Regions from separate parts of the Streptomyces sp. LARHCF249 genome, predicted to be linked through region 2. Evidence: riboswitches for the same ligand, from Rfam matches in the RefSeq annotation. Region 2 holds a riboswitch; the other holds the start of a gene.
What was found. A riboswitch is a leader RNA that binds a small molecule or an ion and turns the genes downstream of it on or off. The one in region 2 is predicted to bind S-adenosylmethionine.
Positions count from the first base shown of each region.

Region 1 (7,335 bases), on a different contig from region 2:
CAGTGCCACAACTTCACCGGCGAGGGCGGCGCCCTGACGAACGGCAAGTACGCCCCCAACCTTGAGGACGTCTCGCCGAAGCACATCTACGAGGCCATGCTCACCGGCCCGCAGAACATGCCCTCCTTCCCGGACGGAACCATGCCGGAGAAGCAGAAGAAGGACATCATCGCGTACCTCGAGAACGTCAACGGCGAGAAGTCCACCAGCCCCGGTGGCCTCAAGCTCGGCGGCCTCGGTCCCGTTGCCGAGGGTCTGTTCGGCTGGATCTTCGGTCTGGGTGCGCTGATCGCTGTTGCCGTCTGGGTCGGGGCCCACACCGCTAAGGCCAAGAAGTCATGAGTCAAGACATTCCCGAAGAGAAGCACCTGCCGAGTGAGCAGGGCGACGCGCACCACGGTGCCGTAGCGGTCGCGGACAACCCGTTCGCCGACCCGGGCCTGCCGGTCCACAGGCCGCGCATCCAGGACATCGACGAGCGTGCGGCGAAGCGTTCCGAGCGCACCGTCGCGATGCTGTTCACGCTGTCGATGCTGGCCACGGTCGCCTTCATCGCCTCCTACGTCACCCTCCCGGTCGACAAGATCGTGTACATCTTCCCCATCGGGAAGGTGAGCGCGCTCAACTTCGCGCTGGGCATGACCCTCGGCACGGCGCTGTTCTGCATCGGCGCGGGCGCGGTCCACTGGGCCCGCACCCTGATGTCCGACGTCGAGGTCGCGGCCGAGCGGCACGAGATCGCCGCTCCGCCGGAGGTCAAGGCGCAGGTCATGCAGGACTTCCGCGACGGTGCGGACGAGTCCGGCATCGGCCGCCGCCCGCTGATCCGCAACACGCTGCTGGGCGCGCTGGCCATGCTGCCGCTCTCCGCCGTCGTGATCATGCGTGACCTGGGCCCGCTGCCCGAGGACAAGCTGCGCAAGACCCTGTGGGCCAAGGGCAAGCTGCTCATCAACCAGAACACGATGGAGCCGCTGCGTCCCGAGGACGTCCTGGTCGGTTCGCTGACCTTCGCCATGCCGGAAGGCCTGGAGGAGGAGCAGCACGACTTCCAGGTCCAGATCGCCAAGGCCGCCCTGATGATCGTCCGGATCAAGCCGGAGGACATCAAGGACAAGCAGGAGCTGGAGTGGTCCCACGACGGGATCGTGGCCTACTCCAAGATCTGCACCCACGTCGGCTGCCCGATCAGCCTGTACGAGCAGCAGACGCACCACGTGCTCTGCCCGTGCCACCAGTCCACCTTCGACCTCTCCGACGGCGCCCGTGTCATCTTCGGCCCGGCTGGTCACGCGCTTCCGCAGCTGCGGATCGGTGTGAATGACGAAGGCTTCCTCGAAGCGCTCGGCGACTTCGAAGAGCCCGTCGGTCCTGCATTCTGGGAGCGCGGATGAGCACTGCGACCACTGACACCAAGGCGCGCAAAGCGCCGGCCGGCGAGCGCGTAGCCGACTGGGCGGACGGCCGCCTGGGCATCTACGGCCTGGCCAAGGCCAACATGCGCAAGATCTTCCCGGACCACTGGTCCTTCATGCTGGGTGAGATCTGCCTCTACAGCTTCATCATCATCATCCTCACGGGTGTGTACCTGACGCTGTTCTTCCACCCGAGCATGAACGAGGTCGTCTACCACGGCTCGTACGTGCCCATGCAGGGCGTCATGATGTCCGAGGCCTTCGCCTCGACCCTGGACATCAGCTTCGACGTCCGCGGCGGCCTGCTCATCCGTCAGATCCACCACTGGGCCGCGCTGATCTTCGTCGCGGCGATGGTCGTGCACATGATGCGCGTCTTCTTCACCGGCGCGTTCCGCAAGCCGCGCGAGATCAACTGGATCTTCGGCTTCCTGCTGCTGGTCCTCGGCATGTTCACCGGTTTCACCGGTTACTCGCTGCCGGACGACCTGCTCTCGGGTACCGGTGTCCGCTTCATGCAGGGCGCCATCCTGTCCGTCCCGGTCGTCGGCACGTACCTGTCGATGTTCCTGTTCGGCGGGGAGTTCCCGGGCGGCGACTTCGTCGCGCGGTTCTACTCGGTGCACATCCTGCTGCTGCCCGGCATCATGATGGGCCTGCTGGTGGCCCACCTGATCCTGGTCTTCTACCACAAGCACACCCAGTTCCCCGGCCCCGGCAAGACGAACAACAACGTCGTCGGCATGCCGCTGCTGCCGGTCTACATGGCCAAGGCCGGAGGCTTCTTCTTCCTGGTCTTCGGTGTCATCGCGGCCATCGCGGCGCTCGCCTCGATCAACCCGATCTGGGCGCTCGGCCCGTACCGCCCGGACCACGTGTCCACCGGTGCGCAGCCCGACTGGTACATGGGTATGCCGGAAGGCCTGATCCGGGCCATGCCCGGCTGGGAGATCAACCTGTGGGGCCACACGCTCGTCCTGGGCGTGTTCATCCCGCTGCTGCTCTTCCCGCTGGTGCTGGGCGCGATCGCCGTCTGGCCGTTCATCGAGTCCTGGGTCACCGGTGACAAGCGCGAGCACCACCTGCTGGACCGCCCGCGCAACGTCCCGACCCGTACGGCCTTCGGTGTCGCCTGGATCGCGGAGTACATCGTGCTCCTCATCGGCGGCGGCAACGACATGTTCGCGCAGTACTTCCACCTGTCGCTGAACGCGCTCACCTGGTTCGTCCGGATCGGCTTCTTCGTCGTCCCGGTGCTCGCCTTCATCGCCACCAAGCGGATCTGCCTCGGCCTCCAGCGCCGGGACCGGGACAAGGTGCTGCACGGTCGCGAGACCGGCATCATCAAGCGCCTGCCGCACGGTGAGTTCGTCGAGGTCCACGAGCCGCTCTCGCAGGACAAGCTGCACACGCTCACCTCGTACGTCACCTACGAGCCGATCGAGATCGGCCCGACGGTCGACGAGAACGGTGTCGAGCGCAAGGTGAAGCTCAGCCAGAAGCTGCGCGCGAAGCTCAGCAAGGGCTTCTACGCCGAGGGCAACCAGATCCCGAAGCCCACGGTGGAGGAGTACAAGGAGATCCAGAGCGGCCACGGCCACCACTGATCCCGTTTGAGGGACTGATTTCGGTCAGTCCTCGTGTCGCCACGGCGAGAGCCCCGTCCAGTGTCTGGACGGGGCTCTTTGCCGTCTCCGGGGCTGGATAGGCTGAAGCCCTTCCCATTCGACGTGGGCCCCACATCGGCGGGCGACGACAGCAGGAGCGGACCATGAACGTTGCGACCCCGGCAGGCGGCGACAGCGTGGCGGCCCGTGGCTGGCCGGGCGTACTCGAGGCGCTGCTCACCGGACGGGACCTGAACGCGGAGGACACCGCCTGGGCCATGGACCGGATCATGCGCGGCGAGGCCACCGACGCCCAGATCGCCGGCTTCGCGGTCGCGCTGCGGGCCAAGGGGGAGACGGTCGCGGAGATCAACGGCCTGGTCCGGGCCATGTACGCACACGCCAACCTCATCGAGGTGCCGGGCCGCACGGTGGACATCGTCGGCACCGGCGGCGACGGGGCGAAAACGGTGAACATCTCCACGATGTCGGCGATCGTCGTGGCCGGTACGGGCGCCAAGGTGGTCAAGCACGGCAACCGGGCCGCGTCCTCCGCGAGCGGCTCCTCGGACGTGCTGGAGAAGCTCGGCGTCAACCTGGACCTCACCCCCGCGCGGGTGGCGGAGGTCGTGGAGGAGGCCGGCATCACCTTCTGCTTCGCGGTGAAGTTCCACCCGGCGCTGCGGCACGTGGCCGCGGCCCGCAAGGAGCTGGGCATCCGCACCACCTTCAACTTCCTCGGCCCGCTGACCAACCCGGCCAAGGTCCGTGCCCAGGCCACGGGCGTCGCGGACCCCCGGGTTGCCCCGATCGTGGCCGGCGTCCTCGCCGAGCGCGGCTCCTCGGCGCTCGTCTTCCGCGGCGACGACGGCCTGGACGAGCTCACCACCACCGCCACCTCGCGGGTGTGGTGGGTACGCGACGGCAAGGTCGCCGAGCAGCCCTTCGACCCCCGTGACGTGGGCATCTCCCTGGTCGACGTGTCGGAGCTGCGGGGCGCGGACGCCTCGTACAACGCCGACATCGCCCGCCGCCTGCTGGCCGGCGAGACCGGCCCGGTCCGCGACGCGGTCCTGCTGAACTCGGCGGCGGCCCTGGTGGCGCTGGACCCGGGCTCGGGCAGCCTGGAGGAGCAGATCGCGGCGGGCATCGCCCGCGCGGCGGAGTCGGTCGACTCGGGCGCGGCCCGGGCCGCCCTGGAACGCTGGGTGGCGGCCAGCAACGCCTGACGCCGTGCTTTTCGGTCAAGGCCCCGGTCCGGATGGTGGACCGGGGCCTTGCGCGTGCGGGATCTTGTGGCAGGATGCTGACCAGGTCACGAGTGACAGCGTTTAGGCCCCGGCTTGCTGTCCGGCAACCCTCCTTCCGTGGCGGGGTGCCCCGGGTGATGACCAGGTCGTAGGCAGCGAGGTCTACGGCAAGCGCGGATCCCTCGACACCAGGGGTCCTGGTCTCTCGAGGAGCGTTTTCCGTGAGCAAGCGAATGCGATAGGGCGACTCCGCCCCTTCTTCAACCCTCGGACCAGGGTCGTTTCCGCGTACCCGCGTTCAGCTCCGAGGGCTTCCCGTACCCCGCCGCACGGCGCCGCGCCGTGGCCGCGTACGGGCACACCGAAGCCATTCACCCCTGCCTGCCGGGAGATTCCGCCATGTCCGCATCCCTGAACGCCGCCGCCACCGCCGCCCCCGTCACCGCCGTCGACCCCGCCTGCGCGGAGCCGCTGCCGGTCCTCGGACGGGACGTCACCGTCCCGCTCGTCACCGGCAGCGAGGTCACCTACGCCGCCCTCGACTACGCGGCCAGCGCCCCCGCGCTCCAGCGGGTCTGGGACGACGTGGCCGCGTACGCCCCGTACTACGGCAGCGTCCACCGCGGCGCCGGCTACCTCTCGCAGCTCTCCACCGACCTCTTCGAGCAGAGCCGGGCCACGGTCGCCGAGTTCCTCGACTGCCGCCCCGCCGACCAGGTGGTCTTCACCCGGTCCACCACCGACTCCCTGAACCTGCTCGCGGCCGCCCTCCCGGCCGGCTGCCAGGTCTTCGTCTTCGAGACCGAGCACCACGCAGCGCTGCTGCCGTGGACGGACGCGCAGGTCACCTACCTCAACGCCCCCCGCACCTCGGACGAGGCCGTCGCCACCCTGGAGCGGGCGCTCGCCGACCGGGCGCCCTACGGCCCGGCCCTGGTCTGCGTCACCGGCGCCTCCAACGTCACCGGTGAACTGTGGCCGGTGAAGGAGCTCGCCGCCGCCGCGCACGCCCACGGCGCGCGGATCGTCCTGGACGCCGCCCAGCTGGCCCCCCACCACCCCGTCTCGGTCCAGGACCTCGACGTGGACTGGGTCGCCTTCTCCGGCCACAAGCTCTACGCCCCCTTCGGCTCGGGCGTCCTCGCCGGCCGCGCGGACTGGCTCCAGGAGGCCGAGCCGTACCTGGCCGGCGGCGGCGCCTCCCGCACGGTCGCCCGCCGCGCGGACGGCGGGGTGGACGTCGAGTGGCACGCCACGGCCGCCCGCCACGAGGCCGGCTCCCCGAACGTGATCGGCGTCTACGCGATCGCCTCCGCCTGCCGGGCCCTTCGGGAAGCCGGGTTCGAGAACCTGGTGGCCCGCGAGCGGCACCTCATCACCAAGGTCCGCGAGGGCCTGGCCGGCGTCCCGGCGGTCCGCGTCCTCTCCCTGTTCGGCGACGGCGCCCCGCGCGTCGGCGTCATCTCGTTCGTCGTGGACGGCTGGAACAGCTCCCACTTCGCGGCCGCCCTGTCCGCGGAGTACGGGATCGGCGTGCGCGACGGCCTGTTCTGCGCCCACCCGCTGGTCCGCACCCTGCTGGGCAGCGAGCCGCAGGCCCAGGGCGAATGCGGCGCCCCGGAGGCGGCCTCTTCGTCCGGCGGAACCCCCGCCCTGAACGCCATCCGCGTCAGCTTCGGCGCAGGCACCCCGGACGAGCACGTGGAGCGCTTCGTCCGCGCGGTGCGCGAACTCGTCGCGGACGGCGCGAAGTGGCAGTACCGCACCGAGCAGGGCCGCTGCGTCCCGGCCGTCTGACAGGCTGCGGACCATGACGTACTGGGACCCGATACCGACCGCCGCCACGCTGGAACCGGTACGGCTCCCCTCCGGGGCCCCGTGGACGGGACGGTGGCAGGAGCGCAACTGGCGCACCGTGCCGGGCCCCTTCTACGGGGCGGAGACCGACAGCTGCCGGACGGTACGGCTGCGGGCTCCGGAGCTCGTGCTCTACGACGACCTGACCCCGGAGTCGGTCCGGGACTGGTGGCGCGACCGCGGCCGCGTCCGGGAGTGGGCGGCGGGCGCCGGATGGGGCGCCCGGCCCGGCCGGGCGAGCGGCTGCCCGGGCTCTGACGGAGAACCCGGCCCCGCCGGCGTTCGAGGCGGACCGGGGCGGAGCCGAGGGCGACCTACGCGTCGAGGCCGATGGCGAACGCCGCCTCGAGGTCGTGCTGCGAGTACGTACGGAACGCCACGTGCGTGTCGGTCGCCTCGACGCCCGGGATCTTGCTGATGCGGCCCGGGATGATGTCCGCCAGGTTCTCGTGGCGGGCCACGCGGACCAGCGCGATCAGGTCGTACGTCCCCGTGACGGAGTAGACCTCGCTGACGCTGTCCAGCGCGGCGATGGACTCGGCGATCTCGGGGATGCGGTCCACGCTGGTCTTGATGAGCACGATCGCGGTGATCACGGCTGGCTGTCTCCCTCGGTGGCCGTCGCTGGTCGCCCCACTCTAGTCGCAGGCCGATAACGCGCCCACGCGTACAGGAAGCCGACGGAGAAGCCCACCAGATGGGCCAGATAGGCGACCCCGGGACCGCTGCCCGCACGGTGCGCCGCCACCCCTTGGAGGGCGAACCAGAACAGCAGCACGATCCACGCCGGGAACCGCAGCGGCAGGAAGAAAAGGAACGGGAACAGGCTCGTCACCCTGGCCCGCGGGAGCAGGTACAGGAAGGCGCCCAGCACCGCCGAGATGGCCCCGGACGCCCCGACCAGCGTCTGTGCGGACCCCGCGTTGGCCGCCGCGTACACCGCCAGCGCCGCGTACCCCGTACAGACGTAGAACACGAGGAACGCCGGCCGGCCCATCCGCTCCTCCGCCATCGCGCCGAACACGTGGAGGAAGAGCATGTTGCCGAGCAGGTGCAGCCAGCTCCCGTGCACGAACAGCGCGGTCAGCGGGGTCAGCCAGGCCCGCGGGCGGCCCGTGAACAACTCGTCCGGTACCACTCCCCAGCGCCGGAAGTACTCCGTACCGGCGGTCAGCAGCCCCTCGCCGGTCCCGTAGGCCGGGTTCA
Region 1 covers NZ_JBIXJQ010000002.1:760,707-768,041, forward strand. The annotation lists gene qcrC (cytochrome bc1 complex diheme cytochrome c subunit) at 1-342, shown strand, start outside; gene qcrA (cytochrome bc1 complex Rieske iron-sulfur subunit) at 339-1,394, shown strand; gene qcrB (cytochrome bc1 complex cytochrome b subunit) at 1,391-3,022, shown strand; gene trpD (anthranilate phosphoribosyltransferase) at 3,187-4,251, shown strand; SAM riboswitch class IV at 4,336-4,452, shown strand; gene ACIPUC_RS08310 (aminotransferase class V-fold PLP-dependent enzyme) at 4,672-6,069, shown strand; gene ACIPUC_RS08315 (Lrp/AsnC family transcriptional regulator) at 6,444-6,725, opposite strand; gene ACIPUC_RS08320 (rhomboid family intramembrane serine protease) at 6,722-7,335, opposite strand, start outside.
Region 1: another riboswitch for S-adenosylmethionine. It lies ahead of ACIPUC_RS08310 (aminotransferase class V-fold PLP-dependent enzyme); the one in region 2 lies ahead of ACIPUC_RS30165 (aminotransferase class V-fold PLP-dependent enzyme).

Region 2 (7,335 bases):
GGCCATCTCGGCGGTGCTGGGCGCCTTCCTGTACCTGCTCCCGCGGGCCAGGGTGACGAGCCTGTTCCCGTTCCTTTTCTTCCTGCCGCTGCGGTTCCCGGCGTGGATCGTGCTGCTGTTCTGGTTCGCCCTCCAAGGGGTGGCGGCGCACCGTGCGGGCAGCGGTCCCGGGGTCGCCTATCTGGCCCATCTGGTGGGCTTCTCCGTCGGCTTCCTGTACGCGTGGGCGCGTTATCGGCCTGCGACTAGAGTGGGGCGACCAGCGACGGCCACCGAGGGAGACAGCCAGCCGTGATCACCGCGATCGTGCTCATCAAGACCAGCGTGGACCGCATCCCCGAGATCGCCGAGTCCATCGCCGCGCTGGACAGCGTCAGCGAGGTCTACTCCGTCACGGGGACGTACGACCTGATCGCGCTGGTCCGCGTGGCCCGCCACGAGAACCTGGCGGACATCATCCCGGGCCGCATCAGCAAGATCCCGGGCGTCGAGGCGACCGACACGCACGTGGCGTTCCGTACGTACTCGCAGCACGACCTCGAGGCGGCGTTCGCCATCGGCCTCGACGCGTAGGTCGCCCTCGGCTCCGCCCCGGTCCGCCTCGAACGCCGGCGGGGCCGGGTTCTCCGTCAGAGCCCGGGCAGCCGCTCGCCCGGCCGGGCCGGGCGCCCCATCCGGCGCCCGCCGCCCACTCCCGGACGCGGCCGCGGTCGCGCCACCAGTCCCGGACCGACTCCGGGGTCAGGTCGTCGTAGAGCACGAGCTCCGGAGCCCGCAGCCGTACCGTCCGGCAGCTGTCGGTCTCCGCCCCGTAGAAGGGGCCCGGCACGGTGCGCCAGTTGCGCTCCTGCCACCGTCCCGTCCACGGGGCCCCGGAGGGGAGCCGTACCGGTTCCAGCGTGGCGGCGGTCGGTATCGGGTCCCAGTACGTCATGGTCCGCAGCCTGTCAGACGGCCGGGACGCAGCGGCCCTGCTCGGTGCGGTACTGCCACTTCGCGCCGTCCGCGACGAGTTCGCGCACCGCGCGGACGAAGCGCTCCACGTGCTCGTCCGGGGTGCCTGCGCCGAAGCTGACGCGGATGGCGTTCAGGGCGGGGGTTCCGCCGGACGAAGAGGCCGCCTCCGGGGCGCCGCATTCGCCCTGGGCCTGCGGCTCGCTGCCCAGCAGGGTGCGGACCAGCGGGTGGGCGCAGAACAGGCCGTCGCGCACGCCGATCCCGTACTCCGCGGACAGGGCGGCCGCGAAGTGGGAGCTGTTCCAGCCGTCCACGACGAACGAGATGACGCCGACGCGCGGGGCGCCGTCGCCGAACAGGGAGAGGACGCGGACCGCCGGGACGCCGGCCAGGCCCTCGCGGACCTTGGTGATGAGGTGCCGCTCGCGGGCCACCAGGTTCTCGAACCCGGCTTCCCGAAGGGCCCGGCAGGCGGAGGCGATCGCGTAGACGCCGATCACGTTCGGGGAGCCGGCCTCGTGGCGGGCGGCCGTGGCGTGCCACTCGACGTCCACCCCGCCGTCCGCGCGGCGGGCGACCGTGCGGGAGGCGCCGCCGCCGGCCAGGTACGGCTCGGCCTCCTGGAGCCAGTCCGCGCGGCCGGCGAGGACGCCCGAGCCGAAGGGGGCGTAGAGCTTGTGGCCGGAGAAGGCGACCCAGTCCACGTCGAGGTCCTGGACCGAGACGGGGTGGTGGGGGGCCAGCTGGGCGGCGTCCAGGACGATCCGCGCGCCGTGGGCGTGCGCGGCGGCGGCGAGCTCCTTCACCGGCCACAGTTCACCGGTGACGTTGGAGGCGCCGGTGACGCAGACCAGGGCCGGGCCGTAGGGCGCCCGGTCGGCGAGCGCCCGCTCCAGGGTGGCGACGGCCTCGTCCGAGGTGCGGGGGGCGTTGAGGTAGGTGACCTGCGCGTCCGTCCACGGCAGCAGCGCTGCGTGGTGCTCGGTCTCGAAGACGAAGACCTGGCAGCCGGCCGGGAGGGCGGCCGCGAGCAGGTTCAGGGAGTCGGTGGTGGACCGGGTGAAGACCACCTGGTCGGCGGGGCGGCAGTCGAGGAACTCGGCGACCGTGGCCCGGCTCTGCTCGAAGAGGTCGGTGGAGAGCTGCGAGAGGTAGCCGGCGCCGCGGTGGACGCTGCCGTAGTACGGGGCGTACGCGGCCACGTCGTCCCAGACCCGCTGGAGCGCGGGGGCGCTGGCCGCGTAGTCGAGGGCGGCGTAGGTGACCTCGCTGCCGGTGACGAGCGGGACGGTGACGTCCCGTCCGAGGACCGGCAGCGGCTCCGCGCAGGCGGGGTCGACGGCGGTGACGGGGGCGGCGGTGGCGGCGGCGTTCAGGGATGCGGACATGGCGGAATCTCCCGGCAGGCAGGGGTGAATGGCTTCGGTGTGCCCGTACGCGGCCACGGCGCGGCGCCGTGCGGCGGGGTACGGGAAGCCCTCGGAGCTGAACGCGGGTACGCGGAAACGACCCTGGTCCGAGGGTTGAAGAAGGGGCGGAGTCGCCCTATCGCATTCGCTTGCTCACGGAAAACGCTCCTCGAGAGACCAGGACCCCTGGTGTCGAGGGATCCGCGCTTGCCGTAGACCTCGCTGCCTACGACCTGGTCATCACCCGGGGCACCCCGCCACGGAAGGAGGGTTGCCGGACAGCAAGCCGGGGCCTAAACGCTGTCACTCGTGACCTGGTCAGCATCCTGCCACAAGATCCCGCACGCGCAAGGCCCCGGTCCACCATCCGGACCGGGGCCTTGACCGAAAAGCACGGCGTCAGGCGTTGCTGGCCGCCACCCAGCGTTCCAGGGCGGCCCGGGCCGCGCCCGAGTCGACCGACTCCGCCGCGCGGGCGATGCCCGCCGCGATCTGCTCCTCCAGGCTGCCCGAGCCCGGGTCCAGCGCCACCAGGGCCGCCGCCGAGTTCAGCAGGACCGCGTCGCGGACCGGGCCGGTCTCGCCGGCCAGCAGGCGGCGGGCGATGTCGGCGTTGTACGAGGCGTCCGCGCCCCGCAGCTCCGACACGTCGACCAGGGAGATGCCCACGTCACGGGGGTCGAAGGGCTGCTCGGCGACCTTGCCGTCGCGTACCCACCACACCCGCGAGGTGGCGGTGGTGGTGAGCTCGTCCAGGCCGTCGTCGCCGCGGAAGACGAGCGCCGAGGAGCCGCGCTCGGCGAGGACGCCGGCCACGATCGGGGCAACCCGGGGGTCCGCGACGCCCGTGGCCTGGGCACGGACCTTGGCCGGGTTGGTCAGCGGGCCGAGGAAGTTGAAGGTGGTGCGGATGCCCAGCTCCTTGCGGGCCGCGGCCACGTGCCGCAGCGCCGGGTGGAACTTCACCGCGAAGCAGAAGGTGATGCCGGCCTCCTCCACGACCTCCGCCACCCGCGCGGGGGTGAGGTCCAGGTTGACGCCGAGCTTCTCCAGCACGTCCGAGGAGCCGCTCGCGGAGGACGCGGCCCGGTTGCCGTGCTTGACCACCTTGGCGCCCGTACCGGCCACGACGATCGCCGACATCGTGGAGATGTTCACCGTTTTCGCCCCGTCGCCGCCGGTGCCGACGATGTCCACCGTGCGGCCCGGCACCTCGATGAGGTTGGCGTGTGCGTACATGGCCCGGACCAGGCCGTTGATCTCCGCGACCGTCTCCCCCTTGGCCCGCAGCGCGACCGCGAAGCCGGCGATCTGGGCGTCGGTGGCCTCGCCGCGCATGATCCGGTCCATGGCCCAGGCGGTGTCCTCCGCGTTCAGGTCCCGTCCGGTGAGCAGCGCCTCGAGTACGCCCGGCCAGCCACGGGCCGCCACGCTGTCGCCGCCTGCCGGGGTCGCAACGTTCATGGTCCGCTCCTGCTGTCGTCGCCCGCCGATGTGGGGCCCACGTCGAATGGGAAGGGCTTCAGCCTATCCAGCCCCGGAGACGGCAAAGAGCCCCGTCCAGACACTGGACGGGGCTCTCGCCGTGGCGACACGAGGACTGACCGAAATCAGTCCCTCAAACGGGATCAGTGGTGGCCGTGGCCGCTCTGGATCTCCTTGTACTCCTCCACCGTGGGCTTCGGGATCTGGTTGCCCTCGGCGTAGAAGCCCTTGCTGAGCTTCGCGCGCAGCTTCTGGCTGAGCTTCACCTTGCGCTCGACACCGTTCTCGTCGACCGTCGGGCCGATCTCGATCGGCTCGTAGGTGACGTACGAGGTGAGCGTGTGCAGCTTGTCCTGCGAGAGCGGCTCGTGGACCTCGACGAACTCACCGTGCGGCAGGCGCTTGATGATGCCGGTCTCGCGACCGTGCAGCACCTTGTCCCGGTCCCGGCGCTGGAGGCCGAGGCAGATCCGCTTGGTGGCGATGAAGGCGAGCACCGGGACGACGAAGAAGCCGATCCGGACGAACCAGGTGAGCGCGTTCAGCGACAGGTGGAAGTACTGCGCGAACATGTCGTTGCCGCCGCCGATGAGGAGCACGATGTACTCCGCGATCCAGGCGACACCGAAGGCCGTACGGGTCGGGACGTTGCGCGGGCGGTCCAGCAGGTGGTGCTCGCGCTTGTCACCGGTGACCCAGGACTCGATGAACGGCCAGACGGCGATCGCGCCCAGCACCAGCGGGAAGAGCAGCAGCGGGATGAACACGCCCAGGACGAGCGTGTGGCCCCACAGGTTGATCTCCCAGCCGGGCATGGCCCGGATCAGGCCTTCCGGCATACCCATGTACCAGTCGGGCTGCGCACCGGTGGACACGTGGTCCGGGCGGTACGGGCCGAGCGCCCAGATCGGGTTGATCGAGGCGAGCGCCGCGATGGCCGCGATGACACCGAAGACCAGGAAGAAGAAGCCTCCGGCCTTGGCCATGTAGACCGGCAGCAGCGGCATGCCGACGACGTTGTTGTTCGTCTTGCCGGGGCCGGGGAACTGGGTGTGCTTGTGGTAGAAGACCAGGATCAGGTGGGCCACCAGCAGGCCCATCATGATGCCGGGCAGCAGCAGGATGTGCACCGAGTAGAACCGCGCGACGAAGTCGCCGCCCGGGAACTCCCCGCCGAACAGGAACATCGACAGGTACGTGCCGACGACCGGGACGGACAGGATGGCGCCCTGCATGAAGCGGACACCGGTACCCGAGAGCAGGTCGTCCGGCAGCGAGTAACCGGTGAAACCGGTGAACATGCCGAGGACCAGCAGCAGGAAGCCGAAGATCCAGTTGATCTCGCGCGGCTTGCGGAACGCGCCGGTGAAGAAGACGCGCATCATGTGCACGACCATCGCCGCGACGAAGATCAGCGCGGCCCAGTGGTGGATCTGACGGATGAGCAGGCCGCCGCGGACGTCGAAGCTGATGTCCAGGGTCGAGGCGAAGGCCTCGGACATCATGACGCCCTGCATGGGCACGTACGAGCCGTGGTAGACGACCTCGTTCATGCTCGGGTGGAAGAACAGCGTCAGGTACACACCCGTGAGGATGATGATGATGAAGCTGTAGAGGCAGATCTCACCCAGCATGAAGGACCAGTGGTCCGGGAAGATCTTGCGCATGTTGGCCTTGGCCAGGCCGTAGATGCCCAGGCGGCCGTCCGCCCAGTCGGCTACGCGCTCGCCGGCCGGCGCTTTGCGCGCCTTGGTGTCAGTGGTCGCAGTGCTCATCCGCGCTCCCAGAATGCAGGACCGACGGGCTCTTCGAAGTCGCCGAGCGCTTCGAGGAAGCCTTCGTCATTCACACCGATCCGCAGCTGCGGAAGCGCGTGACCAGCCGGGCCGAAGATGACACGGGCGCCGTCGGAGAGGTCGAAGGTGGACTGGTGGCACGGGCAGAGCACGTGGTGCGTCTGCTGCTCGTACAGGCTGATCGGGCAGCCGACGTGGGTGCAGATCTTGGAGTAGGCCACGATCCCGTCGTGGGACCACTCCAGCTCCTGCTTGTCCTTGATGTCCTCCGGCTTGATCCGGACGATCATCAGGGCGGCCTTGGCGATCTGGACCTGGAAGTCGTGCTGCTCCTCCTCCAGGCCTTCCGGCATGGCGAAGGTCAGCGAACCGACCAGGACGTCCTCGGGACGCAGCGGCTCCATCGTGTTCTGGTTGATGAGCAGCTTGCCCTTGGCCCACAGGGTCTTGCGCAGCTTGTCCTCGGGCAGCGGGCCCAGGTCACGCATGATCACGACGGCGGAGAGCGGCAGCATGGCCAGCGCGCCCAGCAGCGTGTTGCGGATCAGCGGGCGGCGGCCGATGCCGGACTCGTCCGCACCGTCGCGGAAGTCCTGCATGACCTGCGCCTTGACCTCCGGCGGAGCGGCGATCTCGTGCCGCTCGGCCGCGACCTCGACGTCGGACATCAGGGTGCGGGCCCAGTGGACCGCGCCCGCGCCGATGCAGAACAGCGCCGTGCCGAGGGTCATGCCCAGCGCGAAGTTGAGCGCGCTCACCTTCCCGATGGGGAAGATGTACACGATCTTGTCGACCGGGAGGGTGACGTAGGAGGCGATGAAGGCGACCGTGGCCAGCATCGACAGCGTGAACAGCATCGCGACGGTGCGCTCGGAACGCTTCGCCGCACGCTCGTCGATGTCCTGGATGCGCGGCCTGTGGACCGGCAGGCCCGGGTCGGCGAACGGGTTGTCCGCGACCGCTACGGCACCGTGGTGCGCGTCGCCCTGCTCACTCGGCAGGTGCTTCTCTTCGGGAATGTCTTGACTCATGACTTCTTGGCCTTAGCGGTGTGGGCCCCGACCCAGACGGCAACAGCGATCAGCGCACCCAGACCGAAGATCCAGCCGAACAGACCCTCGGCAACGGGACCGAGGCCGCCGAGCTTGAGGCCACCGGGGCTGGTGGACTTCTCGCCGTTGACGTTCTCGAGGTACGCGATGATGTCCTTCTTCTGCTTCTCCGGCATGGTTCCGTCCGGGAAGGAGGGCATGTTCTGCGGGCCGGTGAGCATGGCCTCGTAGATGTGCTTCGGCGAGACGTCCTCAAGGTTGGGGGCGTACTTGCCGTTCGTCAGGGCGCCGCCCTCGCCGGTGAAGTTGTGGCACTGCGCGCAGTTGTTGCGGAACAGCTCACCACCAGCGGCGACGTCGGCACCTGCCGGGTCGTACTGCTTCTCGGTCGGCGTGATCGGACCGGCACCGAGGGAGGCGATGTACGCCGCCAGCTGGTCGATCTGCGCCTGCGTGTAGATGTTGGGCTTCTTCGGCACCTGGGCGCCGGGCTGCTGGGCGGGCATGCGGCCCGTGCTCACCTGGAAGTCGACGGCCGCGGAGCCGACGCCGACCAGGCTCGGGCCGTCAGAGGAACCCTGACCGCCGGTTCCGTGGCAGCTTGCGCAACCCACGGCGTAGAGCTTCTTGCCCTCC
Region 2 covers NZ_JBIXJQ010000012.1:176,083-183,417, forward strand. The annotation lists gene ACIPUC_RS30155 (rhomboid family intramembrane serine protease) at 1-295, shown strand, start outside; gene ACIPUC_RS30160 (Lrp/AsnC family transcriptional regulator) at 292-573, shown strand; gene ACIPUC_RS30165 (aminotransferase class V-fold PLP-dependent enzyme) at 948-2,345, opposite strand; SAM riboswitch class IV at 2,565-2,681, opposite strand; gene trpD (anthranilate phosphoribosyltransferase) at 2,766-3,830, opposite strand; gene qcrB (cytochrome bc1 complex cytochrome b subunit) at 3,995-5,626, opposite strand; gene qcrA (cytochrome bc1 complex Rieske iron-sulfur subunit) at 5,623-6,678, opposite strand; gene qcrC (cytochrome bc1 complex diheme cytochrome c subunit) at 6,675-7,335, opposite strand, start outside.